2 regions of the Pseudomonas sp. FBCC-B1667 genome follow, and region 2 is predicted to be linked to the other one. Evidence: riboswitches for the same ligand, from Rfam matches in the RefSeq annotation. Region 2 holds a riboswitch; the other holds the start of a gene.

Region 1 (15,921 bases), 1.8 Mb from region 2:
GGCAGCAGATGCGCGGTTTTGGCGGGATGATTTCTCTCGATCTGAACACCGACCTGGCAGGCGCCAAGCGCTTTCTGGAGGGGGTGCGGATCTTTGCGCTGGCGGAGAGTCTGGGCGGGGTGGAAAGCCTGATCGAGCACCCGGCGATCATGACCCATGCCACGATCCCCGCCGATACCCGTGCCGAGCTCGGCATTGGCGATGCGCTGGTGCGATTGTCGGTGGGGGTTGAGGATGTTGCTGACCTGCGCGCCGATCTGGCGCAGGCGCTGGCGCGGATCTGACTTTCAGGCAGGCAAAAAAAATCCGGAACCCTTGGCGGATTCCGGATTTTTCTGTCGATCGCGTATCAGCTGCCTTTGACAGATTTACCGTTGACCGTACCGTCGAGGAGCATGATGTTGTACTCCTTGCCGTCGGTTTCAACCTGTTGCAGACGGACCAGCAGGTAATCCCAGTCCTTGGCGAACCACAGGACGGTGGTGCGCTTGTTTTGTGTCGGGTCACGCACGCGCTCGACCTTGATCGCATCGATGTTGCCCGCCTTGGTCTCGACCTTTTCCGAGGCCAGCACGCGGAAATCGTAGGTATCGACGTCATTGCCGTCGACTACCTGATAGCTCATGCTTTTTTTGCCGGCGGCGACGTCGCGCTGCAAAGCCAGTTGATAAGTGGATTTGTCGACCATGCCGGTGTTTAGCGGGACCTTGACCGGGTCACCGCGATCCATGCCAGTGACCATCTTGGTGGTCCAGTCGAAATCCAGATTCGACTTCTTGGCTTTGCCCAGGCCGCTACGTTCAAAGAGGTAGGACTGAGGCAACAGGGTGTTCTTGTCCAGCGTCAGGGTGCTTTCTTCAGTCAGGCTGGCGATCATCATCGACGCCTTGAAGCTGAGCTTCCAGACGCCATTGGCTTGTTGGCTCAGGCTGCGTTCAGCCGTGCCGCTCATGGGCAGTTGTTTCCAGTCGGCGGTGTAGCTGGCGGAGAAGGGTTGAAGGTCCGCTGCCTGCGCAAAGGGCAGGGCAAACAGAGCGCAAGCGAAGAGCAGGGCGCGACGCATAATATCTCCTAGTTTCGAATCAAGTGGCCGCTGGCCGCGAGTAACTTCCCATCCAGTAAAGCACCTTGTTCACCGAGGGATAAACGACCTTCGGCAAACCAGCGAACAGCCAGCGGGTAGATCAGGTGTTCCTGGGCATGGACTCGCTGCGCCAGACTCTGCGGCGAATCGTGCAACTCTACCGGTATTACTGCCTGTACGACCAGTGGTCCGCCATCGAGTTCCTCGGTGACGAAGTGGACGGAGCAGCCGTGCTCGGTGTCACCGGCCTCCAGCGCGCGCTGATGAGTGTGTAACCCTTTGTATTTGGGTAGCAGCGAAGGATGGATATTCAGCAGGCGACCCGCGTAGTGGCGCACGAAGTCAGCGCTGAGAATGCGCATGAAACCGGCCAGTACCACGAGTTTGGGGTTGAAGGCGTCGATCAGCTCGATCAGCGCAGCATCAAAGGCCTCGCGGCCTTCGAAAGCCTTGTGATCCAGGGATCGGGTGTCGATACCCGCCTCCCTGGCGCGTTGCAGGCCGTAGGCGTCGGCGCGGTTGGAAATCACCGCAGCGATACGGACCGGGCTGTTGCCGGTCCGCGTGCTGTCGATCAAGGCCTGCAAGTTACTGCCGGTGCCGGAGAGCAGCACCACGACATCACAGGGAGCGGACATTAATGAGCCTTGAGGTTCTTCAGTTCAACCTGAGCCGCGCCTTCGGCAGCGGTGGCGATCTGACCGATGACCCAAGGCTGCTCGCCGGCTTCACGCAGAACGTTCAGAGCGGTTTCAACATGCTCTTGAGCCACGCAGATAACCATGCCGACGCCGCAGTTCAGCACACGGTGCATTTCGTTTTCGTCGACGTTGCCTTTCTCTTGCAGCCAGTCGAATACGGCCGGGCGAGTCCAGCTTGCCACGTCAACCACCGCTTGAGCGCCTTTTGGCAGAACGCGCGGGATGTTGTCCAGCAGGCCACCACCGGTGATGTGGGCCATGGCCTTGACCGCGCCGGTGTCCTTGATCAGCTTGAGCAGCGGCTTCACGTAGATGCGGGTCGGGGCCATCAGCAGGTCGGTCAGTGGTTTGCCGTCGAGCTGGATGTTTTCGATGTCGGCACCGGACACTTCGATGATCTTGCGGATCAGCGAGTAGCCGTTTGAGTGCGGGCCGGAAGACGGCAGGGCGAGCAGGGCATCGCCGGCAGCGACTTTCGAACCGTCGATGATTTCGGATTTTTCCACGACGCCGACGCAGAAGCCGGCCAGGTCGTAGTCTTCGCCTTCGTACATGCCAGGCATTTCAGCGGTTTCGCCGCCGACCAGGGAGCAGCCGGACAGTTCGCAGCCTGCACCGATGCCGGTCACGACCTGGGTCGCGGTTTCGACGTTGAGTTTGCCGGTGGCGTAGTAGTCGAGGAAGAACAGCGGCTCGGCACCGCAGACCACCAGGTCATTCACGCACATGGCCACCAGGTCGATGCCGATGCTGTCGTGCTTGTTCAGGTTCAGCGCCAGGCGCAGCTTGGTGCCCACGCCGTCGGTGCCGGAAACCAGCACAGGCTGCTTGTAGCCAGCCGGGATTTCGCAGAGGGCGCCGAAACCGCCCAGGCCGCCCATGACTTCCGGGCGCGCAGTGCGCTTGGCGACGCTCTTGATGCGTTCGACCAATGCTTCACCGGCGTCGATGTCTACACCGGCGTCCTTGTAGCTCAGGGAGGGTTGCTTGCTCATGATCCAGGCCTTTAGGGGGGATTCAGGGGTAACGACCGAGTCCAGCGGGGACGCCGAATTCGACGCGGGCGATTGCCTCACGCGAAATTCGAGCCGCCCGGCTGTTGCCGGTCTGCGAAGGCGCGCGATTTTATCAGGCTTGAGGGGCAGCGGCCATCCTCAGGCCGACAGCAGGGGCATATCCTATAAAAAAAATTGAGATTGAGCGTGTTAGCGCCGTGTGGCATGGCTGTATAAGGTATCCCGATTAACCGTCTATCGTTATGACAGCGCGAAAACTTATCGCGGCCGTGTGAATGTTTTGCACAGGGATGTGGTCACAGCCCTGTTCGAGCGTCTTCATGCGGTCTGTTCCAGCCGCTCTTGTCGTCAGGAATCTTCCATGCGTTTTCTTTCTAAATTTTTGTATCTGAGCTGTTTTTCCCTTTTCAGCCTCGCGAGCCATGCCGAGAACGTCAAAGGTCTTTATCAGGTGCGCGAGCCTGTCACCAGTCAGTCGACCGAGGAGCGTGACCAGGCGACCCAGCGCGCGCTGGACACGCTGGTGCTGCGCCTGACCGGCGATCCAAAGGCAGCGCAGAGCCCGGGATTGGCGGCGTTGCGCAAGGATCCCCAGCAGATCATCAGTCAATACGGCTTTGATGCCGGGCCGCCGGAAGTGTTGAAGGTCGATTTCGATCCGGCCACCACCGAGCAGACGTTGCGCCGTGCGGGGCTGTCGTTGTGGGGCGCGAATCGGCCTTCGATCCTCGGCTGGTGGCTGAACGACTCCACCGAAGGTTCGAACCTGGTGGGCGATGGCCAGGCCAGTGCTGCGCCATTGCGGCGTGCGGCGCAGCATCGTGGTTTGCCGTTGCGTTTGCCGCTGGCGGATTTGAGTGAGCAGTTGGTGGCGACAGCGCCGACGCTTGAAGGTGTGGATGCGACGCCACTGCACAATGCCTCGGAACGTTACAACGCTGACGCCTTGCTCGCGGTGCATGCCAAGGAGGAGGGTGGCCAGTGGCAGGCGAAGTGGAATTTGTGGCTGGGCGACAAGAAGGAAGCCGGCAGCGTGCAAGGCGCGGATCAGGCTGCGGTGGCCGATGCGGTGATGCTCGCGGTCAGCGAGCGACTGGCGCCGCGGTTTGTCGTCAAGGCAGGGGCTTCGGGCGAGCAATTGCTGGAAGTGCAGGGCATGAACCTGGAACGCTACGCGGCGCTGGGGCGCTTGCTCGACCCGTTTGGCGCGCGCCTGCAACGTGTTGACGGTGATCGCATCCTTTACAGGGTGAATGGGAGCGCCGAGCAGCTGCGCTCGCAGTTGTCCCTGGCCAGGTTGCAGGAAGTGCCGGCCGGTGAAGGCACGGCGCCCGTCGCCCCGGTTCAGCCGGTTGGGCAAGGTTCGGCGCCTGCTGCAGCACCGGCCGCGGCACCGACGCCGCAGTTGCGATTCCGCTGGTAAGGTTTTCTTTCTTTATATAGATGCATATGGAGTGGTACATGGCCGATACGCGCCGTTGGTTCTGGTTGGGTGGAGTGGTTCTGCTCTGCGCGTTTGTCTGGCTGCTGCATCCTATCCTGACGCCATTTCTGGTGGCGCTGCTGCTGGCCTATCTGTTCGATCCTCTGGTGGATCGGCTGGAGAAACTCGGGCTTTCAAGGACATGGGGCGTGGTGGCGGTGTTCGCGTTGTTCACCCTGATTTTCACCACGCTGCTGCTGGTGTTGGTGCCGTTGTTGGCCCGGCAGTTGTTTCGCTTGTATGAGCTGGCACCGCAAATGCTCGACTGGTTACAGCACACGGCATTGCCGTGGGCGCAGTCAAAATTCGGTTTGTCGGAGGGCTTCTGGAAGTTCGACAAGCTCAAGGCCGCGATCAGCGAGCACGTGGGCCAGACCACCGACATTGTCGGTGTAGTGTTAAGTCAGGCCACGGCGTCCGGTCTTGCGTTGATTGGCTGGCTGGCCAATCTGGTGTTGATCCCGGTGGTGAGTTTTTACCTGCTGCGGGACTGGGACCTGATGGTGGCGAAGATTCGCAGCCTGCTGCCACGTGATCGCGAAGAGCGCGTGGTCGAGCTCGCCGGTGAATGTCATGAAGTGCTCGGTGCGTTTGTGCGTGGTCAATTGCTGGTGATGGTGGCGCTGGGCGTGATCTACGCGTCTGGCCTGATGCTGGTGGGGCTGGAGTTGGGGCTATTGATCGGTCTGATCGCCGGTTTGGCCGCGATCGTGCCGTACATGGGTTTTGTCATCGGGATTGGTGCGGCGTTGATCGCCGGTCTGTTCCAGTTCCATGGTGACCTTTATCCGATGTTGGGCATTGTCGCGGTGTTCATGGTCGGGCAGGCACTGGAAGGTATGGTGTTGACGCCATTGTTGGTCGGGGACCGAATCGGTCTGCACCCGGTGGCAGTGATTTTCGCCATTCTGGCGGGCGGCGAGCTGTTCGGTTTCACCGGTATTTTGCTGGCGTTGCCAGTGGCGGCGGTGATTATGGTGCTGGTGCGCCATGTACATGATTTGTATAAAGATTCTGAGATGTACAGCGGCGAGGACGAGCCGCAGCTGTAAGGGCTGTTGAGCGGTCGTCGCGGCCAACCCGGATCATCGCCGGGTTGGCTGGCGTTCCTCGCGTGGCTGTCACATGCACCGCCAACAAAACTGTCATAAAACCAGTGCGTTAACGCAAACCTTTGATTTGCTTGTGGTCTGTCGCATTGTGCGGCCAGCGTCACGGGTATAAACTTCGCAAACTTTACACAGAGGCCACTAACGGTTCCTTTGGAACTGTTCAGTCAGCATGAAACCGATTCAGCTGCCCCTAGGTGTGCGTCTGCGTGATGACGCTACCTTTATCAATTACTACCCAGGCGCCAATGCCGCTGCACTCGGCTATGTCGAGCGGCTATGCGAAGCCGACGCTGGGTGGACTGAAAGCCTGATTTATCTCTGGGGCAAGGACGGGGTAGGGCGTACGCACTTATTGCAGGCGGCCTGCCTGCGCTTCGAGCAGTTGGGGGAGCCAGCAGTGTATCTGCCATTGGCCGAACTGCTGGATCGCGGTATCTCGATTCTTGATAACCTCGAACAATACGAACTGGTCTGCCTGGATGATTTGCAGGCGGTTGCCGGCCGGGCGGATTGGGAAGAGGCGCTGTTCCATCTGTTCAATCGCCTGCGCGATAGCGGGCGGCGCCTGCTGATCGCCGCGTCGACCTCGCCGCGCGAACTGCCGGTGAAGCTGGCGGACTTGAAGTCGCGCTTGACCCTGGCCCTGATCTTTCAAATGCGTCCGCTCTCCGACGAAGACAAATTGCGTGCCTTGCAATTGCGTGCTTCGCGTCGTGGTCTGCACCTGACCGATGAAGTCGGGCATTTTATTTTGACTCGCGGTACTCGCAGTATGAGCGCGCTGTTTGAGCTGCTGGAACGTCTCGATCAGGCCTCTCTTCAAGCTCAGCGCAAGCTGACCATCCCCTTCCTGAAAGAAACGCTAGGCTGGTGAAGCCAAGGCCTGGCGGGGTTTCGGCGTATTTCAGGCGCCAGAAACTGCGCTTTCCTACAAGGTTGCAGGCTGCGTAAGCGTTTAAAAGGGGCTTAAGCGCTTAGATGTTAACGAGAAACCGATAAGTCACATAAAGTTCGATTGAATTTGCAAATGAGGATGATAGCGGGCATAGTCTCTACTTCTTTACAACTATCAGCCACGGTCGTGCCCATGCTAAAGCGCTTCGCACCCCTCGTGCCTCTCGCACTCGTCACCCTGTTGTTCGGTTGCGCTGCTCACTCTCCAGTGTCCCAGCAAGAGCAACAGCAGCAGGTTAAAAATTCAGTTACCGCGCAATCCTCTTCCGTTCTTTTCCAGGAAGAGCTGGCCACCGATAAAGAACTGGCTGACTTTGCCGACGGCAAGTCGTACCAGCTTCCGGTTCTGGCCGACAGCATTCTCGAACGTGGCATGTCCCTGATCGGTACCCGTTACCGGTTCGGCGGCACCTCTGAAGCCGGTTTCGATTGCAGTGGTTTCATCGGCTACCTGTTCCGTGAAGAAGCGGGCATGAACCTGCCGCGCTCCACTCGCGAAATGATCAACGTGAACGCACCTCTGGTCGCTCGCAGCGCGCTGAAGCCCGGTGATCTGCTGTTCTTCGCCACCAACGGTCGTCGCGGTCGCGTCAGTCACGCCGGGATCTACCTGGGTGACAACCAGTTCATCCACTCCAGTAGCCGCAAAAGTGGTGGTGTCCGGGTCGATAGCCTGGGCGATAGCTACTGGAACAAGACCTTCATCGAGGCCAAGCGCGCCCTCGCGATGGCCCCGACCGTGGTCACCGCTCGCAAGTAAACGTACAGTTTGTAAGGCGAAGTTAAAGTCTTACTTGAAGTTTGCCGCGTAGCCGCTAGAATCCTGATCTAATATTGATGGCAAACCGCCTGCGTCCAACGCAGGCGGTTTTCTTTTCTGTCTCCCCGGCAGAAATAGCCGCAGCCAGATCAGGATGTTCTGCTTATGACGATGTCGGCCCGCCTCGCACTTATGTTCTTCGCAGCGCTGCTCAGCGCCTGCGCCAGCCGCACACCGCCTCCTGCGCCGGTTGTTCGTGCTCCCATCGTCTTTGGTTCTTCTCAAGCATTCTCCCCCGAGGCCGAAGAGGTGCTGTTTCGTGCGTTGGGGCTTGTGGGCACGCCTTACCGCTGGGGCGGCAATACACCTGACTCAGGGTTCGATTGCAGTGGCCTGATCGGCTACGTCTACCGGGATGCTGCCGGCATTTCCCTGCCGCGCACCACACGCGAAATGATCAGCATGCAAGCGGCCAATGTAGGCAAGGAAGGTTTGCAGACCGGTGACCTGATTTTCTTCGCCACCAATGGCGGCTCGCAAGTCAGCCATGCCGGGATTTACGTCGGCGAAGGACGCTTCGTTCACGCGCCCGCCACGGGCGGCACGGTGAAGCTCGACAGCCTGTCCAAGGCGTACTGGCAGAAAGCGTACCTGAGCGCCAAGCGCGTTCTGCAGCCTGAGCACCTGGCGCGCAATCCCTAGTCACACTTCTACAGGGGGTTGCGGTTATTTGGTTGCGGACACGCGCCAGACTTTATTGCCGACATCATCCGCCACCAGCAAGCCACCTTGCTGATCGATCACCACGCCCACCGGCCGGCCCATGGCGTCCTCGTCTTTATTGAGGAATCCAGTCAGCACATCCACCGGTTGCCCGGTCGGTTTGCCGCCCGTGAAGGGTACGAAAATCACTTTGTAACCGCTGTGCGGGTTTCGGTTCCATGAGCCGTGCTGGCCGATGAACGCCCCTTCCTTGAACTGCGCGGGCAAGGTGTTGCCTTCAGCGAACGTGAGGCCCAACGAAGCGGTGTGCGGGCCGACCGCATAGTCCGGCGCAATGGCCTTGGCCACCAGATCCGGGTTTTGCGGTTCAACCCGAATGTCGACGTGCTGGCCGTAATAGCTGAAGGGCCAACCGTAGAACGCCCCGTCCTTGACCGACGTGATGTAGTCCGGCACCAGGTCGCTGCCGATTTCGTCCCGCTCATTGACAGCCGTCCACAGCGCGCCGCTTTGAGGCTCCCAAGCCAGGCCGTTGGGATTGCGAATCCCTGAGGCAAATATCCGGTGATTACCGGTGGCGCGGTCCACTTCCCAGATCGCCGCGCGGCCTTCTTCCTTGTCCAGACCGTTTTCACCGGCGTTGCTGTTTGAGCCCACTGTGACGTACAGCTTGCTGCCGTCCTTGCTGGCGATGACGTTTTTGGTCCAGTGATGATTCAGCGTGCCCCCCGGCAGATCGACCACTTTGATCGGTGGCGATTTGATCGCGGTATCACCGTTTTCATAGTGAAAACGCAGCAAGCGGTCGGTGTCGGCCACGTACAGGTCATTGCCGACCAGCGTCATGCCGAACGGCGAATTGAGATTTTCCAGGAACACCGTACGGGTTTCGGCGATGCCGTCGTGGTCCTTGTCTCGCAGTAGTGTGATGCGATTCGGGCTGGGCACGCCGGCGCCGGCGCGGCTCATGGTTTTCTTCATAACCCAGCCACGAATGCCTTTGGCGTCATCGGGCTTGGGCGGCGCGTTGGTTTCGGCCACCAGCAAATCACCGTTGGGCAGTACGTAGAGCCAGCGAGGGTGATCAAGGCCTTCAGCGAAGGCCGCCACTTGGGTGCCGGCAGCCGCGGTGGGTTTCGCGCCGGCCGGCCAGCCGATCGCCGGGGCGATGTTCACCGTAGGGATCAGGGTTTTATTCGGTTCGGGCAGCTTGGGTGACGGACCGGTGCCGTCGGAGACTTGCAGGCTGGAGGTTTCACCACAGGCGGCAAGCCCTCCGGCGAGCACGATGACGAGTATGAGCGGGGGCTTGCGCATGCGGGTCTTCCCTATGAAGGCGGTGTCTTAAATCATAGAGAAGATATACGCAGCGATGGTTCAATGGATCAGCCGCGAGCTTCCTTGAGCAACACCGCGATACCGGGGTGATAGTTGCCGGCTTCATTGCGCAACTTGCGGTAGGCGTAAGGGAAATACCAGGCGACGGCGCAGCAGTGTTCCTTTTGCAGGTCGTCGACCATGTCCTGAAGTTCTTCAGGGGTAGCGCTCTGCTGGGCTTTTTGCGGAGCCACGAACAGGCAGCCGAGTTTCAGGTCGCTGGCGTAGCTGATGCGTTTGGCGTCGCTGGTGATGTCTTGCAGTGCCTGCGTCAGGTTCAGGCTGTTGACCTTGGGCCAGCGTTGAGTGGCCTGAAAATAAGCACGCTCTTCGGCGGTGGCGATAAACAGGTCAGCGCGGGCGTTGCGCTCGCCTTCTTCGTGCTGTTTGCGTGTCGTTGTGGCTTGCAGTGTGACCATTTCCGCCATCCACGCAGCGGCATTGAGCAGGCCGAGGTTAGCCTTTTCGTCATGCCAGTAAGGCGCTTCGTTATCGCCGCGAACCGAGTTGTAGCGGTCGATACAGTCAAACCAGCGTTCCAGCACCGGTCGCAGGAATTCCAGCTTCGGATTGCTGATAATCATGCCTTGCATGTTGCTCACCCTTGTAATTGTGTTGTTGGGTTTGTGGCTCTTTGATATCACTGCTGGCCGTGCGGTGCAAGTTGGCGTCAGTAAATCGAGCGGCGGCAGTATATCGCTCGCCGGGGCTTTGTCTTTATTTGACGCTCCACCCCCAACCCTCTAACCTTCGCGGCTTGTTTCAGGTGCTCTGTGGCAGTGGCCGACAGAGTGAAACAGGGAAGCCGGTGAGTGACCATCGTCAAGCGACGAAGCGTCACGATCCCGGCGCTGCCCCCGCAACGGTAAATGAGTGAAAACTGCGCCTTGAGCCACTGTGTCTGTTGTCGACATGGGAAGGCGCGCAGTCCGGCCAACGCCGCTCATGAGCCCGGAGACCGGCCTGATTCATCCAACGGCATCACGGTGGGCGATGCCAGGCTTCTTGCCGTCTATTCTTGTGCCCCGCCCGCCGTTATCCAGCCTCAACGGAGAGCTCCCTATGACCGATACCCCAGATCGTGACGAACGCCATTTGGCGCGCATGCTGCGCAAAAAAGCCGTGATCGACGAACGCATTGCCAATTCCCCGAACGAGTGCGGCTTGTTGCTGGTGCTGACCGGCAACGGCAAAGGCAAAAGCAGTTCGGCGTTCGGCATGCTCGCCCGCTCAATGGGCCACGGCATGCAGTGCGGTGTGGTGCAGTTCATCAAGGGCCGTAACAGCACCGGCGAAGAGCTGTTCTTCCGTCGCTTCCCGGAGCAAGTGCGTTTCCACGTCATGGGCGAGGGCTTCACCTGGGAAACCCAGGACCGCCAGCGTGACATTGCCGCCGCCGAAGCCGCTTGGGCGGTGTCCCGTGAATTGCTCAGCGATCCGTCCATCGGTCTGGTGGTGCTGGATGAACTGAACATCGCACTCAAGCACGGCTACCTCGACCTCGATCAGGTGCTCAGTGATTTGCAGGCGCGTCCGCCGATGCAGCACGTGGTAGTGACCGGTCGCGGCGCCAGGCCGGAAATGATCGAACTCGCCGACACTGTCACCGACATGGGCGTGATCAAGCACGCATTCCAGGCCGGGATCAAAGCGCAAAAAGGCGTCGAGCTGTGAATACTACGTTATGAAAAACAGTCGTCACTGCCCGGCAGTACTGATTGCCGCGCCGGCCTCCGGTCAGGGCAAGACTACCGTCACCGCCGCGCTGGCCCGTTTGCATCGCAATCAGGGGCGCAACGTTCGCGTGTTCAAATGCGGCCCGGACTTTCTTGACCCGATGATTCTCGAGCGCGCCAGCGGTGCGCCGGTGTATCAACTGGACATGTGGATGGTCGGCGAGCAGGAAAGTCGTCGACTGTTGTGGGAAGCCGCCGCTGAAGCCGACTTGATCCTCATCGAAGGCGTCATGGGCTTGTTCGACGGCACGCCGTCCAGCGCCGACCTGGCGCGGCACTTTGGGGTGCCGGTGCTCGCCGTAATTGACGGCACCGCCATGGCACAGACCTTTGGTGCGTTGGCGTTGGGCCTGGCGAAGTATCAGCCGGACTTGCCGTTTGCCGGCGTCTTGGCCAACCGCGTCGGCACATTGCGTCATGCGCAACTGCTCGAAGGCAGCCTGACCGAAGGCTTGCGTTGGTACGGCGCGTTGTCCCGGGAAACCGGGATCGAATTGCCGAGCCGTCATTTGGGCCTGGTTCAAGCCAGCGAGTTGAACGACCTCGATCTACGCCTTGATGCGGCGGCCGATGCGTTGGCCAGCAGTTGCGAGGTGGCGCTGCCGCCAGCGGTGGAATTTGCCGCCCCGGATGTGATCCCTGCCGAGCCGTTGCTCGCGGGTGTGCGAATTGCCGTGGCCCGTGATGAGGCGTTCGCGTTCACTTATGGCGCGAGTCTGGATTTATTGCGAGCCATGGGCGCCGAGTTGCGGTTTTTCTCACCGATCCGTGACAGCCAATTACCAGAGGCAGACAGTTTGTATCTGCCGGGTGGTTATCCCGAATTGCACCATGTTGCACTGTCGCAGAACACCACGATGCTCGACGCGATCCGTGTGCATCATGCGGCCGGTAAACCGCTGTTGGCCGAGTGTGGCGGCATGTTGTATTTGCTTGATTCATTAACGGATGTCGAAGGCACTCGCGCCGAACTGGTGGGGCTGCTGAAGGGCGACGCGGTGATGCAAAAGCGTCTGGCCGCGTTGGCGTTGCAAGCGGTGGAATTGCCGGAAGGTTCGTTGCGTGGCCACACGTATCACCATTCCCTGACCAGTACCGAGCTTGAGCCGATTGCGCGTGGCCTGAGCCCGAATGGCGGGCGGGGAGCGGAGGCGGTTTATCGCGAGGGGCGGATGACGGCTTCTTATGTGCACTTTTATTTTCCGTCCAATCCATCGGCGGTTGCCGCGCTGTTTGTGCCTGACCTTGAGGACGCCATCGCGAGCAGGCTCACTCCTGCATTAGAAAGTGGATTGTCTGAAGAAATGCGGTCCACTGTGGGAGCGAGCCTGCTCGCGAAGAGGCCATGAGCGACAACGCATTCTCTGAAGCCGAACGCGCAGCGGTCTACCGCGCCATCGCCGAACGCCGCGACATGCGTCACTTCAGCGGCGGCACGGTCGAGCCCGAACTGTTGCGCCGTCTGCTCGAAGCCGCACACCAGGCACCCAGTGTCGGCCTGATGCAGCCCTGGCGCTTCATCCGCATCAGCGACCGAGCCCTTCGCGGGAAGATCCAGCAACTGGTCGAAGAAGAACGCATCCGCACCGCCGACGCCCTCGGCGAGCGCACGGACGAATTCATGAAGCTCAAGGTCGAAGGCATCAACGACTGCGCCGAGGTGCTGGTCGCCGCGCTGATGGATGATCGCGAGCGCCACATCTTCGGCCGTCGCACCTTGCCGGAAATGGACATGGCCTCGTTGTCCTGCGCGATCCAGAACCTGTGGCTGGCCTCCCGCGCCGAAGGCCTTGGCATGGGCTGGGTGTCGCTGTTCGAACCGCAAGCGCTGGCGGACCTGCTGGGTTTGCCGGCCGGGGCCAAACCGTTGGCGGTTCTTTGTCTGGGGCCGGTCAAGGAATTCTATCCGGCGCCGATGCTGGTACTCGAAGGCTGGGCGCAAGCGCGTCCGCTTAGCGAATTGCTGTATGAAAATTATTGGGGAGTGAGTCAATGAGCGTGGCGTTATTGAGTGTCGCCGCGGTAGCGCTGGACGCGCTGCTGGGTGAACCCAAACGCTGGCATCCGCTGGTGGCGTTCGGTGGTTTTGCCGAGCGAATCGAGCAACGTTTCAACGGCGGTGGACGCGGCTGGCGCAGTCATGGCGTTACCGCGTGGGTCATTGCGGTCGTGCCGCTGACCTTGCTCGCCACGGCATTGTCCTGGGCGCCTTATGTCGGTTGGGTGGTCGAGATTCTCGCGTTGTATTGCGCACTCGGCATGCGCAGCCTCGGTGAACATGTCGAGCCGGTGGCCAAGGCGCTGCGCAGTGATGACCTGGAAGAGGCCCGTACGCGTGTCGGGTATCTGGTCAGCCGCCAGACCAGCGAACTGGATAAAACCGAAGTAGCCCGTGCAGCTACAGAATCGGTGCTGGAGAATGGCAGCGATGCGGTGTTCGCCGCGCTGTTCTGGTTTGCGGTGGCCGGCGCGCCCGGTGTGGTGCTCTACCGATTGAGCAACACGCTGGATGCGATGTGGGGTTATCGCAATGAACGCTTCGAACGTTTCGGCTGGGCCGCGGCGAAGATCGATGACGTCCTTAACTACATTCCCGCACGCTTGGTGGCGTTGACCTACGCGCTGCTGGGTAACACCCGCCTGGCGTTGAAATGCTGGCGTACCCAAGGCCCGACCTGGGACAGTCCGAATGCCGGCCCGGTGATGGCGGCGGGTGCCGGCGCATTGGGCGTGGAGTTGGGCGGTGCGGCTATTTATCACGGTGAACTTCATCAGCGTCCGCAATTGGGTGAAGGTGTGCCGGCGGATGCGGACTCTATTGACCGTGGCTGGCAATTGGTTCAGCGCGGGGTATGGTTATGGTTGCTGATTCTCTGCGTGGGGGCTGAATTCTATGCTTGAGCATGGTGGTCGATTGCGCAAGGCGGCGCTCGAATACGGCATCGCGGAAGCTGATTGGCTCGACCTGTCCAGTGGCCTGGCGCCCTGGCCATTTCCGGTCCCGGACATCCCGTTGCGCGCCTGGGCACGCTTGCCGGAAACCGATGACGGTCTGGAGCAGGCGGCCTGCGACTATTACGGTGCAGCACAAGCGCTGCCCGTGGCCGGTTCGCAAATGGCCATCCAGTTGCTGCCGCGGTTGCGCCGCGCCGGCAAGGTTGGCGTGCTGTCGCCGTGTTATGCCGAGCACGCCGAAGCCTGGCGGCGCTGTGGCTACATCGTGCGCGAAGTGCTGGAGCAGGAAGTCGACTTCTTTATCGACAGCCTCGACGTGCTGGTGGTGGTCAACCCGAACAACCCGACCGGCCTGAGCCTGACCCCGAGTCGGCTGCTCGACTGGCACACGCGCCTGGCCTCGCGCGGTGGATGGCTGGTGGTGGACGAGGCGTTCATGGATAACACGCCGCAGTTGAGTGTGGCGCCGTTTACCCATCTGGTCGGCTTGATCGTGCTGCGTTCGTTCGGCAAATTTTTTGGTCTGGCCGGTGTACGGCTGGGCTTTGTGCTGGCGGAACGCAAGCTGCTCAAACTGCTCGCCGAGCAAGTCGGACCGTGGGCGGTCAGCGGGCCGACCCGAGTAATTGGCCAGGCCTGTCTTCGGGACACCGAAGGTCACGTCCGCCAACGCCGGCGCAGTGAAGAAGCCAGCGAACGGCTGGCGCGACTGCTTGAGCAGTTCGGGTTCAAGCCTTTGGGTGGATGCGCCTTGTTCCAGTGGCTCATCATTGATCAAGCCGAGCAACTGCACGAATTCATGGCCCAACAAGGCATTTTGCTGCGCTTGTTCCCCCACAACAGCAGCCTGCGATTTGGCCTGCCCGCCGATGAAGCCGACTGGACACGCCTGACGCAAGCCTTTGAAACCTATGCCAAGGAAGCCCAATGAGCACATTGATGGTGCAGGGCACCACGTCCGATGCCGGCAAAAGCACGCTGGTGACGGCGCTGTGTCGCTGGGTGGTGCGCCAGGGTGTGCGCGTCGTGCCGTTCAAGCCGCAGAACATGGCGCTCAACAGCGCAGTGACCGCGGACGGTGGTGAGATTGGTCGCGCGCAAGCCGTGCAGGCCCAGGCCGCCAACCTTGAACCGCACACCGACATGAACCCGGTGCTGCTCAAACCCAACAGCGACACCGGCGCCCAGGTGATCATTCACGGGCGCGCGGTCACGACCATGAACGCCGTTGCCTATCACGACTACAAAACCATCGCCATGCAAGCGGTGCTGGCGTCTCACGAACGCTTGAGCGCGGCGTATCCGGTGGTGATGGTCGAAGGCGCGGGCTCGCCGGCCGAAATCAATCTGCGCGCCGGCGACATCGCCAACATGGGCTTTGCCGAAGCGGTGGATTGCCCGGTGGTGTTGATCGCCGACATCAATCGCGGCGGTGTTTTCGCGCATCTGGTGGGCACGCTGGAGCTGCTGTCGCCGACCGAACAGGCGCGAGTCAAAGGCTTCATCATCAATCGTTTTCGTGGCGACATCGCCTTGCTGCAGCCCGGTCTCGACTGGCTCGAAGAGCGCACCGGCAAACCAGTGATCGGTGTCCTGCCGTACGTGATGGACCTGCATCTGGAGGCTGAGGATGGCATTGATCAGCGCCAGACCGACAAGGCCGACCAGGTACTGAAAGTCGTGGTGCCGGTGCTGCCGCGCATCAGCAACCACACAGATTTCGATCCGCTGCGTCTGCATCCGCAAGTCGACCTGCAATTCATCGGCCCCGGCCAGGCGATCCCGCCGGCTGATCTGATAATTCTTCCAGGCTCGAAAAGCGTGCGCAGCGACCTCGCGTACCTGCGGGCCAATGGCTGGGATTCAGCGATCAGTCGTCATCTGCGCTACGGCGGCAAAGTGCTCGGGATTTGCGGTGGTTTGCAAATGCTCGGCGAGCACGTGCACGACCCGTTGGGCCTGGAGGGCGCACCGGGCTCTAGCGCTGGCCTAGGGGTTCTGGCGTTTGAAACGCAGCTCG
Region 2 (15,921 bases):
AAACGCTCGTCTTCGGTACGTTGTTCGATGTACACGTCGATCAGTTTTTCGATCACGTCAGGCATGGCTTCCTGGGCAAAGGACGGGCCAAGGATTTTACCCAGGCTGGCGTCACGGCTGGCGCTGCCACCGAGGGATACCTGGTAGAACTCTTCGCCTTTCTTGTCCACCCCGAGGATGCCGATGTGGCCCACGTGGTGGTGACCGCAAGCGTTCATGCAACCGGAGATGTTCAGGTCCAGTTCACCGATGTCGAACAGGTAATCCAGGTCGTCGAAGCGACGCTGGATCGATTCGGCAATCGGGATCGACTTGGCGTTCGCCAGCGAGCAGAAGTCACCGCCAGGGCAGCAGATGATGTCAGTCAGCAGGCCAATGTTCGGCGTGGCGAAACCTTGCTCGCGCAACTCGCCCCACATCGCGAACAGTCGGGACTGTTCGACGTCGGCCAGGATGATGTTCTGTTCGTGCGAGGTGCGCAGTTGACCGAAGCTGTAACGGTCAGCCAGGTCGGCCACGGCGTCGAGCTGCTTGTCGGTGATGTCGCCCGGCGCTACACCGGTTGGCTTCAGGGACAGGGTCACGGCCACGTAGCCCGGCTTCTTGTGCGCCAGGGTATTGCGTGTGCGCCAGCGAGCGAAGCCCGGGTGCTGCTGGTCAAGTTCGGCCAGTTCGGCGGTCTGGTTGGCCAGTGCCTTGTAGTCGGGGTCGACGAAATGCTTGGCGACGCGATGCAGTTCGGCCTCGGTCAGTGTGGTCTGGCCACCGCGAAGGTGCTCCATTTCCGCATCGACCTTTTGTGCGAAGACTTCAGGCGTCAGTGCCTTGACCAGAATCTTGATCCGCGCCTTGTACTTGTTGTCGCGACGGCCATAGCGGTTGTAGACCCGCAGGATGGCGTCGAGGTAGCTCAACAGGTCTTGCCACGGCAGGAACCCATTGATGAACGCACCCACCACCGGCGTACGGCCCAGACCACCACCGACCAGCACACGGAAGCCCAGTTCGCCGGCAGCGTTGTGCACCGGCTCAAGGCCAATGTCATGAACTTCGATGGCGGCGCGGTCAGACGTCGAACCGTTGACCGCGATCTTGAACTTGCGCGGCAGGTAGGCGAATTCCGGGTGGAAGGTGGTCCACTGACGGACGATCTCGCACCATGGGCGCGGATCGATCAATTCATCGGCGGCGACACCGGCGAACTGGTCGGTGGTGACGTTACGCAGGCAGTTACCGCTGGTCTGGATCGCGTGCATCTGCACGGTCGCCAGTTCTGCCAGGATGTCCGGAATGTCTTCCACGGCCGGCCAGTTGAACTGCACGTTCTGCCGGGTACTGATGTGGGCATAGCCCTTGTCGTAGTCGCGGGCAATCTTGGCCATCATGCGAATCTGACGGGAAGTCAGTTGGCCGTAAGGCACCGCCACACGCAACATCGGCGCGAACCGCTGGATATAAAGCCCGTTTTGCAGGCGCAGAGGGCGGAATTCTTCTTCGCTCAGCTCGCCTGCCAGATAGCGTCGGGTCTGATCACGGAACTGCTTGACGCGGTCCTCGATGATCCGCTGATCGTATTCGTCGTATACGTACATATAGGTCCTGTTCTCAGGCTTGGGTCGCTCGGATGCAGCTGCGTTTTTTGCTTGCCGCAGTCCAAGAGCCTCTGCAATTCTGCGCGCACGGCCGCGCACTCCCTACGGAGCCGGGGCAAGATACCAGTTTGCAGTTATGCGCAAAAGTGATGTTTGAGTATATGTAAAGAACCAAAACGCCTAACAAGAACCGTTATGGCTAAACCCTTATTTGTGGTGCGGGCAATCGTCGTCTTTACTGTGGTCGAGTCTTTATGCAATCACCGATAAAACCGACAAGAGGCGATGCAATGAGCAACCCTACCAAAGCGACAAAACCTGATAGCACGGTCGATGCCTGGGCGATTCTGTTCCTGATCATTCTGGTCGTGGGCACTGCGGTATTTTGGGTCAGCCATCAATAACCGACCCCGTCCGGGCCCGGTTCCGACGATTGTCGGACAAAATCCGGAATAAACGCCGTTTTGCGGAAATTCAGTGGCTATAATGCGCGGCGAATTTCCGGGGGCTCGGACGTTAATGTTGAAGTTTTTTTACACCTTTCTGCTCATGCTTGGCGTGGCCTACGGTCCGGCTGCGCGTGCGGAATCGGTGCTGTTCCTGAGCCCCGGCACCCCTCAGGAAGCTTTCTGGGTCAGTTACGCGCAATTCATGCAGGCCGCCGCCAAAGATTTGGGCATTGACCTGAAAATCCTGTATGCCCAGCGCATGCCTGAACTCACGGTGGCGCAAGCCCGTCAGGCGCTCCAGGGGCGTGATCGTCCGGACTATCTGGTGTTCGTCAATGAACAGTATGTCGCCCCGCAGATACTGCGCCTGGCCCAGGGCAGCGGTGTAAAGCTATTTATGGTCAATGCGTCGCTGACGGCCAACCAGCAGAGCCTGCTGGGTGAGCGGCCCGACCAACTGGGCAGCCTGGTGCCCAACGACGAGGAGGGCGGTTACCTGATGCTCAAGGAACTGATCCGCCAGCACCCGCCGGCCGCGCCCGGCAAGACGATCGAACTATTGGCATTCTCCGGCCTGAAAATCACACCGTCTGCGCAATTGCGCGAGCAAGGAATGATGCGCGCCTTGGCCGAACATCCTGAAGTACGTTTGCGCCAATTGGTCTACAGCGGTTGGACCCGGGACCGCGCCTATGACCAGGCCAAACTGTTGTTTCGGCGTTATCCGCAGATCTCTCTGGTGTGGTCAGCCAACGACGAAATGGCATTTGGGGCGATGCAGGCATTTGAGGAGATCGGTGGAAAGCCGGGAAAAGACGCATTGTTCAGTGCCGTCAACAGCTCACCCGCCGCCTTGCAAGCGATGATCGATGGACGCCTCAGCGTGCTGCTGGGTGGTCACTTCACGTTGGGGGGCTGGGCATTGGTGGAGTTACATGACTATGACCAGGGCGTCGATATCGATCTGTACGGCGGCCGCCATCGGCTGATCCCGCTGTTGCAACTGATCGACAAGCCAAAAGCCAAACGCCTGCTGGCGTTGGGGACAACGCCGGACTATGGCGTGAACTTTCGTCAACTCTCAGCCAAGGGGCGGCCAACGTCCTATCGTTATCCCTTCAGCCTGCAAACCCTGATGCACTAAACGCCGGCCAGATGCAGAACCAGTTGCACGATGCCATACAAGGTCAAGGCAAACACTGCCGTGAACAAAATCCCAAGAATCACGAAATGACTCGGTTTGCCGTGGGTGAAGTCCCGCGCCCGGTTCTTCCCGCTCTGCACCCCGAATGCCGCAGCCATGACGCTTTGCAGCATTTGCCAGAAGGTCGGCGGCTTGTTGTCGACTGGATCGTCCATAAATCCCTCGTCACGTGTGTGTGAGCCGTAAGCATAGACCTACGGCTCCCACAGGGATTACTGCTAGCCACATTTATTGTGGCCAGTAAGCTGACCTAGTTGTCGTACCCGAGGTTAGGAGCGAGCCAGCGCTCGGTCACGCTCAGTTCCTGACCTTTGCGGGAGGTGTAGCTTTGCACCTGATCCTTGTCGATCTTGCCCACGGCAAAGTATTGCGCTTGCGGGTGAGCGAAATACCAACCGCTGACCGCCGCCGCCGGGAACATTGCGTAGTGCTCGGTAAGGAACACGCCGCTGCGGCCTGCCTTGAGCTCTTCAGCTTCCGGGTCCAGCAGCTTGAACAGCGTGGATTTCTCGGTGTGATCCGGGCATGCCGGGTACCCCGGAGCAGGGCGGATGCCGGTGTATTGCTCTTTGATCAGGGCCTCGTTGTCGAGCGTCTCGTCCTTGGCGTAACCCCAGTAGTCTTTACGGACCTGTTGGTGCAGCCATTCGGCGCAGGCTTCGGCCAGACGGTCGGCCAAGGCCTTGACCATGATCGAGTTGTAGTCGTCGCCGGCGTCCTGATAAGCCTTGGCCACTTCTTCAGCACCGATGCCGGCGGTGGTGATGAACCCGCCCACGTAGTCGGTGACTTCGCTGTCCTTCGGCGCAACGAAATCCGCCAAGGAGAAGTTCGGCTTGCCGTCGGTCTTGATGATCTGCTGGCGCAGGTGATGCAGCTTGGCAATCGGCTTGCCGTCATCGCCGTAGACTTCGATGTCATCGTCGCGCACCTGGTTGGCCGGCCAGAAGCCGAATACCGCGCGAGCACTGATCAGCTTCTCGTCGATCAGCTTGGCGAGCATTTCCTGGGCATCGGCGTACAGCGAAGTCGCGGCTTCACCGACCACTTCGTCAGTAAGAATGCGCGGGAACTTGCCAGCCAGGTCCCAGGAGATAAAGAACGGCGTCCAGTCGATGTACTCGGCCAGCACCTTGAGGTCGATGTTGTCCAGTACCCTGGAGCCGGTGAACGTCGGTTTGACCGGCGCGTAAGTGCTCCAGTCGAACTGCGGCTTCTTGGCGATGGCGGCCGGGTAACTCAGGCGCTCGGTGCGCGCGCTGCGGTTGGCGGTGCGTTCGCGAACGTCGATGTATTCCAGACGGGTCTTCTCGACAAACGCCGGCTTCAGTTCCTTGGACAGCAACTGCGTCGCCACGCCAACGGCACGGGAGGCGTCGGTGACGTAGATCACCGCGTCATTGCTGTACTTCGGTTCGATCTTTACCGCCGTGTGCGCTTTGGAGGTGGTTGCGCCACCAATCATCAGTGGCAAGTGGAAGTCCTGACGCTGCATCTCACGGGCAACGTGAACCATTTCATCCAGCGAAGGCGTGATCAGGCCGGACAAACCGATGATGTCGCACTTCTGCTCCTTGGCCACTTGCAGGATTTTTTCCGCCGGGACCATCACGCCGAGGTCGACGATGTCGTAGCCATTACAGCCCAACACCACGCCGACGATGTTCTTGCCGATGTCGTGCACGTCGCCTTTGACCGTTGCCATCAGGATCTTGCCCTTGGCTTCCGGTTTGTCGCCTTTCTCCAGTTCGATGAACGGGATCAAGTGGGCCACGGCCTGCTTCATCACGCGGGCGGATTTTACCACCTGCGGCAGGAACATTTTGCCGGCGCCGAACAGGTCGCCGACGATGTTCATGCCGGACATCAGCGGGCCTTCGATCACTTCGATCGGACGGGCGAACGACTGCCGGGATTCTTCGGTGTCTTCAACGATGTGCGTGGTGATGCCCTTGACCAGTGCATGCTCCAGACGCTTGTTGACCGGCCAGCCGCGCCACTCTTCGGTCTCGGCTTCCTTGACACTGCCGTCGCCCTTGTACTTGTCGGCGATGGCGAGGAGGGCGTCGGTGCCTTCCGGCGTGCGGTTGAGGATCACGTCTTCGACGGCATCGCGCAGCTCTTGCGGGATCTGGTCGTAGATCTCCAGCTGGCCAGCGTTGACAATACCCATGGTCAGGCCGTTGCGGATCGCATACAGCAGGAACACCGAGTGGATCGCCTCACGCACCGGATTGTTGCCGCGGAACGAGAACGACACGTTGGACACGCCGCCCGAGGTCAGCGCATACGGCAGTTCGTCGCGGATGTAGGCGCAGGCGTTGATGAAGTCCACAGCGTAGTTGTTGTGTTCTTCAATACCGGTGGCCACGGCGAAGATGTTCGGGTCGAAGATGATGTCTTCCGGCGGGAAGCCGACTTCGTTGACCAGAATGTCATAGGAGCGTTTGCAGATTTCTTTCTTGCGGGCTTCGGTGTCGGCCTGGCCGGCTTCGTCAAAGGCCATCACGACCACGGCGGCGCCGTAGCGCTTGCACAGTTTTGCGTGGTGAATGAACTGCTCGACGCCTTCCTTCATGCTGATCGAGTTGACGATGCCCTTGCCCTGAATGCATTTCAGGCCGGCTTCGATCACTTCCCATTTCGAGGAGTCGATCATGATCGGGACGCGGGAAATGTCCGGTTCGCCGGCAATCAGATTGAGGAAGGTCACCATGGCCTTCTTCGAATCGAGCATCCCTTCGTCCATGTTGATGTCGATCACCTGGGCGCCGGCTTCGACCTGCTGCAGGGCGACTTCCAGCGCTTCGGTGTAATTGTCTTCACGGATCAATCGAGCAAACTTGGCCGAACCGGTGATGTTAGTTCGTTCGCCGACGTTGACGAACAACGAGCTGCGATCAATGGTGAACGGTTCCAGGCCCGACAGGCGGCAGGCCTTGGGAATCTCAGGAATCTGACGTGGCGCGTAACCGGCCACGGCCTTGGCGATGGCTTCGATGTGGCCCGGGGTGGTGCCGCAGCAGCCGCCGACAATGTTCAGGAAACCGCTTTGAGCGAATTCCTCGATGACCTTGGCGGTGTCCACCGGCAGCTCGTCGTATTCACCGAACTCGTTCGGCAGACCGGCGTTCGGGTGCGCGGACACATGGGTGCCAGCCTTGTTCGACAGCTCTTCCAGGTACGGGCGCAGTTCGCTGGCACCGAGGGCGCAGTTCAGGCCGACCGAGATCGGTTTGGCGTGGGCCACGGAGTTCCAGAACGCTTCGGTGGTCTGGCCGGAGAGGGTGCGGCCGGAGGCGTCGGTGATGGTGCCGGAAATCATGATCGGCAACTCGATGCCCAGCTCTTCAAACACGCCTTGTACGGCGAAGATTGCTGCTTTGGCGTTCAGGGTGTCGAAGATGGTTTCGATCAGGATCAGGTCGGCGCCGCCTTCGATCAGGCCCTTGGTGGACTCGGTGTAGTTCTCCACCAACTCATCAAAGGTCACGTTGCGGTAGCCAGGGTTGTTCACGTCCGGGGACAGCGAGCAGGTGCGGCTGGTCGGGCCCAGTACGCCGGCAACGAAGCGCGGCTTGTCCGGGGTTTCCTGGGTCTTGGCGTCGGCGACCTTGCGGGCCAGGCGTGCGCCTTCTACGTTTAACTCATACGCCAGGCCCTGCATGCCGTAGTCGGCCAGGGAAATCTGGGTGGCGTTGAACGTATTGGTTTCCAGAATATCGGCGCCGGCATCCAGGTAGGCTTTCTCGATACCGCCAATCACATCCGGGCGAGTGAGTACCAACAGGTCGTTGTTGCCTTTGACATCGCTTGGCCAGTCAGCAAAGCGTTTGCCACGGTAATCCTGCTCTTCGAGCTTGTAGCTCTGGATCATCGTGCCCATGCCGCCATCGAGAATCAGGATGCGCTCTTTGAGGGCGTGCTTGAGAGCTTGAAGGCGAACGCTGCGATCGGACATTTGGACTACTCGGAAAGACCATGACGAAGGGGCGGGATCATAGCAAACCTGTGCGCTTTTAGAGCATGACCCGGTTTTGCATGAATATCGTTCATGTTGGCGTGGGTGTCTGACCGGTAGAATCGCCGCGATTTTTCATGATTGGGACCAGGGATATGTCGTATCGCGTCATCACCAGCATTTTCGTGCTGCTTTTAAGCTGGGACGCCGCTGCGCAAGGTCCGGCCATTTCCTCTGCGATTTCCTACAGCCGTGACATCCAACCGATCTTTACCGAACAGTGCGTCGCCTGCCATGCGTGCAACGATGCCCCCTGCCAGCTCAATCTGGGCAGTGGCGAAGGCGCGGCGCGTGGTGCCACGAAAGTCACGGTTTACGACGGCGACCGCAGTACCGCCGCAACCCCGACCCGGCTGTTTTACGACGCCTGGGGCAAGCACGCCTGGCAACAGAAGGGCTTCTATCCGGTACTCGACGCTCAAGGCAGTCAGGCTGCGTTGATGGCGCGGATGCTTGAGCTGGGCCATAAAACCCCGTTGCAACCCAATGCCAAATTGCCGGAAGACATTGTTCTCGGTCTGAATCGGGAAAACAGGTGCGCCATGCCGGCAGAGTTTGACGGCTACGCCAGTTCACATCCCAAAGAGGGCATGCCGCTGGCGGTCACGGGGCTGACCGATCAGCAATACCAGACACTGCAACGCTGGTTGGCGTCGGGCGCACCGCTCGATGAGCAAGCGCTGATGCCGAGCGCGAAAGAAGCGCTGGAGGTGGTGCAATGGGAAAACCTGCTCAACGCGCCAGGCTCCCGGCAAAGCCTGGTGGCGCGATGGTTGTTTGAGCACTGGTTTCTGGCTCACATCTATTTCAAGGACGGCGAGCCTGGGCACTTTTTCCAGTGGGTGCGCTCGCGCACGCCCACCGGCCAGCCGATTGACCTGATCAACACCCGTCGCCCGAACGACGACCCAGGCACTCAGGTGTATTACCGCCTGTGGCCGGTGCAGGGGGTGATTGTGCAGAAAACCCACATCACTTATCCGCTGAGTGCGGCGAAGATGGCGCGGGTCAAAAGCCTGTTCTATAGCGGCAACTGGCAGGTCAACGCCTTGCCAGGCTATGGGCCGGAGCGGCGGGCCAATCCGTTCGATACCTTCGAGGCGATCCCGGCGCAAGCGCGCTACCAGTTCATGCTGGATAACGCTGAATACTTCGTACGCACCTTTATTCGCGGCCCTGTCTGCCGTGGCCAGATTGCCACGGACGTGATCCGCGATAACTTCTGGGCGCTGTTCCAGGCCCCGGAACATGACCTCTATATCATCGACCCGAACTACCGCGGCCAGGCCACGCCGTTGCTGGCCATGCCGGGACAGAACGATGACGTCGGCAGCGTCTTGAACCTGTGGCATGACTACCGCGACAAACGTAACGAGTACGAAGCGCTGCGCCGGGACAGCTACGCCGACACACCGGCGCCCAGCTGGTCGACCTTGTGGGCCGGGAATGACAACGCGCTGCTGAGTATCTTCCGCCACTTCGACAGTGCGTCGGTGAACAAGGGCCTGATCGGCGATGTGCCGCAAACGATGTGGCTGTTCGACTTCCCGCTGCTGGAACGCACCTACTATCAGTTGGCGGTGAACTTCGATGTATTCGGCAACGTCTCTCACCAGGCACAGACCCGCCTGTACTTCGACCTGATCCGTAACGGCGCCGAGCAGAACTTCCTGCGCCTGATGCCGGCCGATTCCCGAGACGGTTACCTTGACGATTGGTACCAGAACGGCGGCAAGTTCAAGATGTGGCTGGACTACGAGGCCATCGACGACGACACGCCGACCGCGCTGAAACTCGACGAAAAAGACCCCAAACGTGATTTCGCCCAGCAGTTGCTGGCCCGTTACGGCGATCTGAACGCCATGCCCGATCCGATCAACCGCTGCGACGGCGCGTATTGCTCGCGGCCGAACATCGACCCGGACTTGCAGGATGCCGAACAGGCCCTGAGTCGCCTGACCTCGCGCCCGGCGGCGGGTTTGAAGGTCATCGACCAACTGCCGGAAGCGACGATGTTGCGCATCGAAACGACGAGCGGCAAACGCCAGGTCTACAGCCTGCTGCGCAACCGAGCGCACAGCAATGTGGCGTTCCTGCTGGGTGAGTCGTTACGATACCAACCGGGGCTCGACACGCTGACGATTTTCCCGGGCGTACTCAGCAGTTATCCGAATTTCATGTTCAACATCCCGGCCGACCAGGTGCCGGCCTTCGTTGATGCCATGGAAAACGCCAGGGACACGGGCAGTTTTGAGAAAATCGTCGAACGTTGGGGTATTCGGCGCAGTCATCCGCAATTCTGGTTCTATTTCCACGATCTGAGCCGCTACGTCCACGAGACCGACCCGGTGGAAGAAGGTGTGCTGGACATGAATCGCTACGAGAACCTCTAAGGCCCACCGTCCCAGTGTTTATTTCCCGACAAAAATACTAGGACTTTGTGCGGCGCGTTGATTGGCGTAAACTGCGCCCAAGCCTGCGAGGAGTTTCCATGACCGCTATAACCATTACCGACGCCGCCCACGATTACCTGGCTGACCTGCTCTCCAAGCAGAACACCCCGGGCATCGGCATCCGCGTCTTTATCACCCAGCCTGGCACCCAGTACGCCGAAACCTGCATTGCCTACTGCAAGCCGGGCGAAGAAAAACCAGAAGACACGGCGTTGGGGCTTAAAAGCTTCACCGCTTACATCGACTCGTTCAGCGAAGCGTTCCTGGACGACGCGGTAGTCGACTACGCCACCGACCGCATGGGCGGCCAGCTCACCATCAAGGCGCCAAACGCCAAAGTACCGATGGTCAACGCCGACAGCCCGGTCAACGAGCGCATCAACTATTACCTGCAAACCGAGATCAACCCGGGGCTGGCGAGCCACGGTGGTCAGGTCAGCCTGATCGATGTGGTCGAAGACGGCATCGCCGTGCTGAAGTTCGGTGGTGGTTGCCAGGGCTGCGGCCAGGCCGACGTGACCCTGAAGGAAGGCATTGAGCGCACGTTGCTCGAGCGCATTCCGGAGCTCAAGGGCGTACGTGACGTGACTGACCACACGCAGAAAGAAAACGCCTACTACTGAGTAAGGTGTTCACTGCGACTTAAAAAACGGCGCCCCGTGAGCGCCGTTTTTTTATGGGTGAAATTCACCGGGGCCCTATGGGCGATAGAGATGCGCATGCCCCGCACGATACAGCGACGACTCACTAAAGTGATCACTCCCCAACACCCGTCCCACCAGAATCAACGCCGTGCGGCGAAACCCCTTGGTTTCAACCTTCCCGGCAATATCCTCTATCGTCCCCACCACCCAATCCTGATCTGGCCACGTCGCCCGGTGAATCACCGCAATCGGGCAGTTCGCGCCGTAATGTGGCAGCAGTTCAGCGAGGATTTTCTCCAGATGATTCACACCTAAATGAATCGCCATGGTCGCCCCATGCTGCGCCAGGCTACCCAGTTCTTCACCCGCCGGCATGGCGGTCTTATCGGCGTAGCGGGTCAAAATCACGCTCTGTGAAATGTCCGGCAAGGTCAGTTCAGCCCCCAAAAGCGCTGCACACGCCGCCGTCGCCGTGACTCCTGGAATGATTTCAAACGGAATATCCAACTCGCGCAGGTAGCGAATCTGCTCGCCAATCGCGCCATACAGACTCGGATCACCCGAATGCACCCGCGCCACATCCTGCCCGTTGGCGTGGGCGTTTTTGATCAGTTCGATGATCTGTTCCAGGTGCAATTCGGCGCTATTGAACACCTGCTCGGCGTGATGGCCATCCAGCACGGCCGCGGGCACGAGGGAGCCGGCATAGATGATCACCGGGCAACTGCGAATCAACCGCTGGCCTTTGACTGTGATCAGTTCCGGGTCGCCGGGACCTGCGCCAATGAAGAAGACAGTCATGGTCGTTCCTGTGAAAAAAGGGGCTGGGCAACGCTTCAGATGAAGATTGCTCATGATCGAAAGCACGATTATCGGGGATTTTACGCAGCGCCGGCCAACGCCAGGGTCGCTTGCGCATATTTTTGTCGGGGAATCAGCAGCTTTGCCGGTGCCTGAGTCAGTTGTTCGGCGAGTGCCAGGGCGGCACTTTCCGCTATGCCGTAGCAGCCGGTGCGCTCGAACGCGATGTCGGAACGATGGCTGAGGCGGGTGTGATACCCGGCCAATTGTTCACTGCTGAAGAACATCAACGGCAGGCTGAGCTGTTCCGCGAGTTCGATCAGGCCAGGTTCGTCGCGCTTCAGGTCAATGCTGGCGAGTGCCTTTATCTCGTGAAGCCCGATCTGATGAGCCTGTAGCGCTTGATCAAGCAATGCCCGCAGCGTGCTGGCGGGGCAGCCTCGCTGGCAGCCCAGGCCGACCACTAACGTCGGCACTGTGCTGGCATCGGTCATGCGTGATATTGGTCGTCGCTTTTGCGGCGGAACAACCAGGCGCTGATCAGGCCCAGGGCCAGCCAGAACGCGACGTTGGTCAACTGCGAAGCGATTTTGAATTGAGTTTCCAAGGCGTGCGGCGCGAGCATCGAATGCACTTCCGGTTGTGGCGCGCCAATCACGTGCGGGACGGCCAGAATGGCAACACCCAGCACTTTCATCATCCAGTGACGGCTGAACACGATCAGGGCGATGCCGGCAGCGGTGGACGCGGCAGTACCGATCCACCAGATCTGCCGTTGCGCCAAATCCGCCGCCGCAGTGCCCGGCAGTTCCGGTGGCAGGCCCAGGGTCGGCGCCAGTACGAACGTCGCATAACCGGCCAGACCCCAGAGCAGCCCCTGAGAGGTTTTGGTCGGTGCGCGCAGGGTGTAGAGGCCCGCGAGCATCAGGGCAAAACCAACCGCCACCACCAGATTCCCGCCAGTGGTCGACAGCACGCGCTGCCAGCCATCTTGCGGTTCCCAGGCTTCCGCGTCGTGGGTGTGCGCGGCCATGGCGCCGTCGGCGTGTTCATGGGGTTGAACCGCTGTCGGCTCGGATTTCTCGTACGTTTCCGCCTGAAGAATCAGCGGTGCGACCCAGAAACTTTGCAGCAGGGTCAGCAGCAGGGCGGCCAGGAGCCCTGTAAACCCTGCGGTTTGCGCAATGCGCTTGATCATGTTGTCAGCTCTCAATGGCACGGGAACGCGGAGCTGTGACGGGTGTCGTGAGCGGCGTTGTGCACGGCTTCGATGTGCGAGAAACCGGCGAAATACACCAGGCACGCGCCCAGGATCGACGCGCAGAGGGCGGCGGTCAGGCGTTGAGTCAGGGTAGAAGTGGTGCTGGTGGTTGTGTGGCCGGTGCTACTGATAATCGACATGGCGCATCCCTCTGGTCTGTCAGCGGGTGAATAGGGCGCATGGAAACCCCTGCGAACCGGGCACGCAGACGTTTAAACAGCGCCCGCCCACCGCGGGTTTGTTGTTCAGTGGCCGTAACGGTCACTTTGTGTTGCGGGCCGGTCTCCGGGCTCACGAGGGGCGCTGGCTTTCGCCTTGACCTGCAAGCATCACCTTCCCATGCCGAACTGCTGGCACAGTGGATTTGATGCTTCGCTCGCTTACCGTTGCGGGGGCAGCACCGGACTGACATGGCTTTGAGTAAAGCACATGAATCACCGGTTTCCCGTTTCACCCTGTGAAGGGCACCCGTAACAAGATGCGTAGGAGAGCATGGGCGGGGGATTCGCGTCAATTGGCAAAGGTTCTCAACTTGGAACCGAGGTGGTTCCTTCACGAGCAAGCCCGCACACATTCGACCGCATGCCTCTGAAGGAACTCGGTCAAGTGTGGGAGCGGGCTTGCTCGCGAAGGGCGCGCCGCCAATGTCATGTGAACATTGACCCGCCCCAGCGCGATGCGTAGCCTTGCGCTTTCGAGGTTCTTCGGCGTTTGCCGAAGCTAAGAAGGGAACGCGGTCAATGCCGCGGCTGCCCCCGCAACTGTGAACGGTTCAGTTTCTGCCATGCCACTGCATGCGCCAGCCATGGCGCGAGCGGGAAGGCGCAGCAACCGCCAGTCAAACGACTGGCCAGCCGTCAGCCAGGAGACCTGCCTCGACACAGATTCTGACTTTCAACCGGGCGGGGTGATCCGGTGGCGAAATCTTCCGTGCAGCGTGTGCTGCGGCGGTTGTCGTCCCGTATGCCCGCCACCTTGCCAAAGGGCATCCGATGAAAACACTGGCCAAACTCCCCGTCACCATCGTTACCGGCTTCCTCGGCTCGGGCAAAACCACTTTGCTGCGGCACATGCTCGACAACGCACAGGGCCGTCGCATTGCAGTGATCGTCAACGAGTTCGGCGAGCTGGGCATCGACGGCGAAATCCTCAAGCAGTGCTCCATCGGCTGCACTGAAGAAGAAGCCAACGGTCGCGTCTACGAACTGGCCAACGGCTGCCTGTGCTGCACCGTCCAGGAAGAATTCTTTCCGGTGATGCGCGAATTGGTCGCCCGTCGCGGTGATCTCGACCACATTCTTATCGAAACCTCGGGCCTGGCCCTGCCCAAGCCGCTGGTACAGGCTTTCCAATGGCCAGAAATCCGCAGCGCCTGCACCGTCGATGCGGTGATCACCGTCGTCGACAGCCCGGCCGTGGCCGCCGGCACCTTCGCCGCGTTCCCGGATCAAGTGGATGCCCAGCGCAAACTCGACCCGAACCTGGACCACGAATCGCCGCTGCACGAACTGTTCGCCGACCAACTGGCCAGCGCCGACCTGGTGATCCTCAACAAGGCCGACCTGATCAGCCCTGAAAACCTGGCCCGCGTGCGCCTCGAAGTCGCCGAAGAACTGCCGCCAGCGGTGAAAGTCATCGAAGCCAGCAGCGGTCGCGTGCCACTGGACGTGTTGATCGGCCTTGGCGCCGGCTCCGAAGAACACATCGACAGCCGTCACAGCCATCACGATCATCACCATGACGGCGAAGACGATCACGACCACGATGCGTTCGACTCGATCTCCATCGAGCTGCCGCAAGCCGACGAAAGCCTGCTGATGGATGCGCTGACCCAACTGGTGGTCAAACACGGCATCCTGCGCGTCAAAGGTTTCGCCGCGATCCCGAACAAGCCGATGCGTTTGCTGATCCAGGGCGTGGGCACGCGTTTCGACAAACACTTCGATCGTCAGTGGGGCGCCGAGGAAGCGCGCACCACACGCCTGGTGCTGATCGGCCAGGAATTGGACGCTGTGCAACTCGAAGCGCAATTGCGCGCCGCGCTTAGCGTTTAAGCCATGCACCTGCTCAGGACCCAGCCCGGCGGCTTCGTGTCGGATGACAACATCGCCGACCTCGGACAAACCCCCGCCGAGCTGGTGATCCTGTGCAGCGGCGACTCCAGCCTGGCGCTGCTCGCCGAAGCCGCGCAGCAACTGCCCGACGATTACCCGAGCGTACGCCTGGCCAACCCGATGCAGGTGCAGAATCACGCCTCGGTCGATGTGTATGTCGACGAAGTACTGCGCCACGCCAAGGTGATTCTGATCTCGCTGCACGGCGGGATTGCCTATTGGCGTTATGGCGTCGAGCGTTTGGTGCAATTGTCCGAGCGGGGCGTGCAGCTGATTCTGGTGCCGGGCGATGATCGTCCGGATCCGGAACTCAGCGACCTCAGTACCGTCGAGGCCTGCGACCGTGATCGGCTCTGGCAGTTTTTGCGACAGGGCGGCATGGGCAATGCCCTGGATTTCTTCCGCTGCCTCGCCACTCGTTGGCTGGGTCGCGATTACGCCTGGGCCGAGCCGCAAGTGCTGCCGCGCACCGCGATTTATCACCCGCACAAAAGTCCCGCTGAGCTGAGCGATTGGCAAGCCGACTGGCAAGCCGATCAACCGGTGGCGGCGGTGCTGTTTTACCGCTCGCATTTGCAAGCGGCGAATACCGATTTCATTGATGTGTTCTGCCAGCGGTTGCAAGCCGCCGGGTTGAACCCTTTGCCAATAGCCGTGGCCAGTTTGAAAGAACCCGGCTGCCTGACGGTGGTCGAGGATTGGCTGGATGACGTCGAGGCGGGGGTGATTCTGAACACCACCGGTTTCGCCCAGTCCAGCCCCGAAGCCCCGCACCTGCGACCGTTTCGCCGCAACATTCCGGTGATCCAGGCGATTTGCGCTCAGGACAACGAGCCCGGGTGGCGTGCCAGCGAGCAGGGCCTTGGCCCGCGTGATCTGGCGATGCACATCGCGTTGCCGGAGCTGGACGGTCGGATTATCAGCCGCCCAATCAGTTTCAAGGATCTGGCGTGGCGCAGCGAGCGCAGTCAGTCGGACGTGGTGTGCTATCGACCGCAACCGGAACGCATGGATTTCGTCGCCGAACTGGCGCGGCGCTGGATCGATCTGGCGCGGGTGCCGAACAGCGAAAAACGCATCGCCCTGATCCTTGCCAACTACCCGACCCGCGATGGACGGATCGGCAATGGTGTCGGCCTCGACACGCCGGCCGCAGCGTTGAACATTCTGCGTGCGCTGCATCAGGAAGGTTATCCGTTGCCGGCCGAGTTGCCGGACAGCGGCACCGCATTGATCCGGCAATTGCTTGGCGGCGTCAGCAACGACCTCGATACCCTTGACCAGCGACCATGTCATCAAAGCCTCGCGCTCGACGACTACAACCGCCTGTTCGACGCCTTGCCCGAGGCCAATCGCCAGGCCGTGCTGGAACGCTGGGGCAC

The links. Region 2 has a riboswitch for cobalamin ahead of NL116_RS17470 (CbtB domain-containing protein). Riboswitches for the same ligand answer to the same signal wherever they lie in the genome.
Region 1: linked by a shared signal. The riboswitch ahead of cobO (cob(I)yrinic acid a,c-diamide adenosyltransferase) and the one ahead of NL116_RS17470 (CbtB domain-containing protein) in region 2 are both predicted to bind cobalamin.

The regions. Positions count from the first base shown of each region.
Region 1 is NZ_CP101437.1:2,004,459-2,020,379, forward strand. It holds gene NL116_RS08930 (trans-sulfuration enzyme family protein) at 1-284, shown strand, start outside; gene NL116_RS08935 (DUF3108 domain-containing protein) at 350-1,063, opposite strand; gene purN (phosphoribosylglycinamide formyltransferase) at 1,072-1,722, opposite strand; gene purM (phosphoribosylformylglycinamidine cyclo-ligase) at 1,722-2,780, opposite strand; gene NL116_RS08950 (DUF2066 domain-containing protein) at 3,163-4,224, shown strand; gene NL116_RS08955 (AI-2E family transporter) at 4,263-5,336, shown strand; gene hda (DnaA regulatory inactivator Hda) at 5,566-6,270, shown strand; gene NL116_RS08965 (C40 family peptidase) at 6,484-7,110, shown strand; gene NL116_RS08970 (C40 family peptidase) at 7,276-7,812, shown strand; gene NL116_RS08975 (PQQ-dependent sugar dehydrogenase) at 7,837-9,150, opposite strand; gene NL116_RS08980 (hypothetical protein) at 9,219-9,803, opposite strand; cobalamin riboswitch at 9,958-10,191, shown strand; gene cobO (cob(I)yrinic acid a,c-diamide adenosyltransferase) at 10,273-10,884, shown strand; gene NL116_RS08990 (cobyrinic acid a,c-diamide synthase CobB) at 10,895-12,295, shown strand; gene bluB (5,6-dimethylbenzimidazole synthase) at 12,292-12,942, shown strand; gene cbiB (adenosylcobinamide-phosphate synthase CbiB) at 12,939-13,847, shown strand; gene cobD (threonine-phosphate decarboxylase CobD) at 13,840-14,832, shown strand; gene NL116_RS09010 (cobyric acid synthase) at 14,829-15,921, shown strand, end outside.
Region 2 is NZ_CP101437.1:3,802,345-3,818,265, reverse strand. It holds gene NL116_RS17515 (nitrite/sulfite reductase) at 1-1,592, opposite strand, end outside; gene NL116_RS17510 (ABC transporter substrate-binding protein) at 2,112-3,185, shown strand; gene NL116_RS17505 (DUF2970 domain-containing protein) at 3,182-3,400, opposite strand; gene metH (methionine synthase) at 3,496-7,206, opposite strand; gene NL116_RS17495 (fatty acid cis/trans isomerase) at 7,362-9,659, shown strand; gene nfuA (Fe-S biogenesis protein NfuA) at 9,758-10,342, shown strand; gene cobM (precorrin-4 C(11)-methyltransferase) at 10,418-11,164, opposite strand; gene NL116_RS17480 (cobalamin biosynthesis protein) at 11,245-11,658, opposite strand; gene NL116_RS17475 (CbtA family protein) at 11,655-12,362, opposite strand; gene NL116_RS17470 (CbtB domain-containing protein) at 12,374-12,565, opposite strand; cobalamin riboswitch at 12,685-12,912, opposite strand; cobalamin riboswitch at 13,106-13,317, shown strand; gene cobW (cobalamin biosynthesis protein CobW) at 13,418-14,479, shown strand; gene cobN (cobaltochelatase subunit CobN) at 14,483-15,921, shown strand, end outside.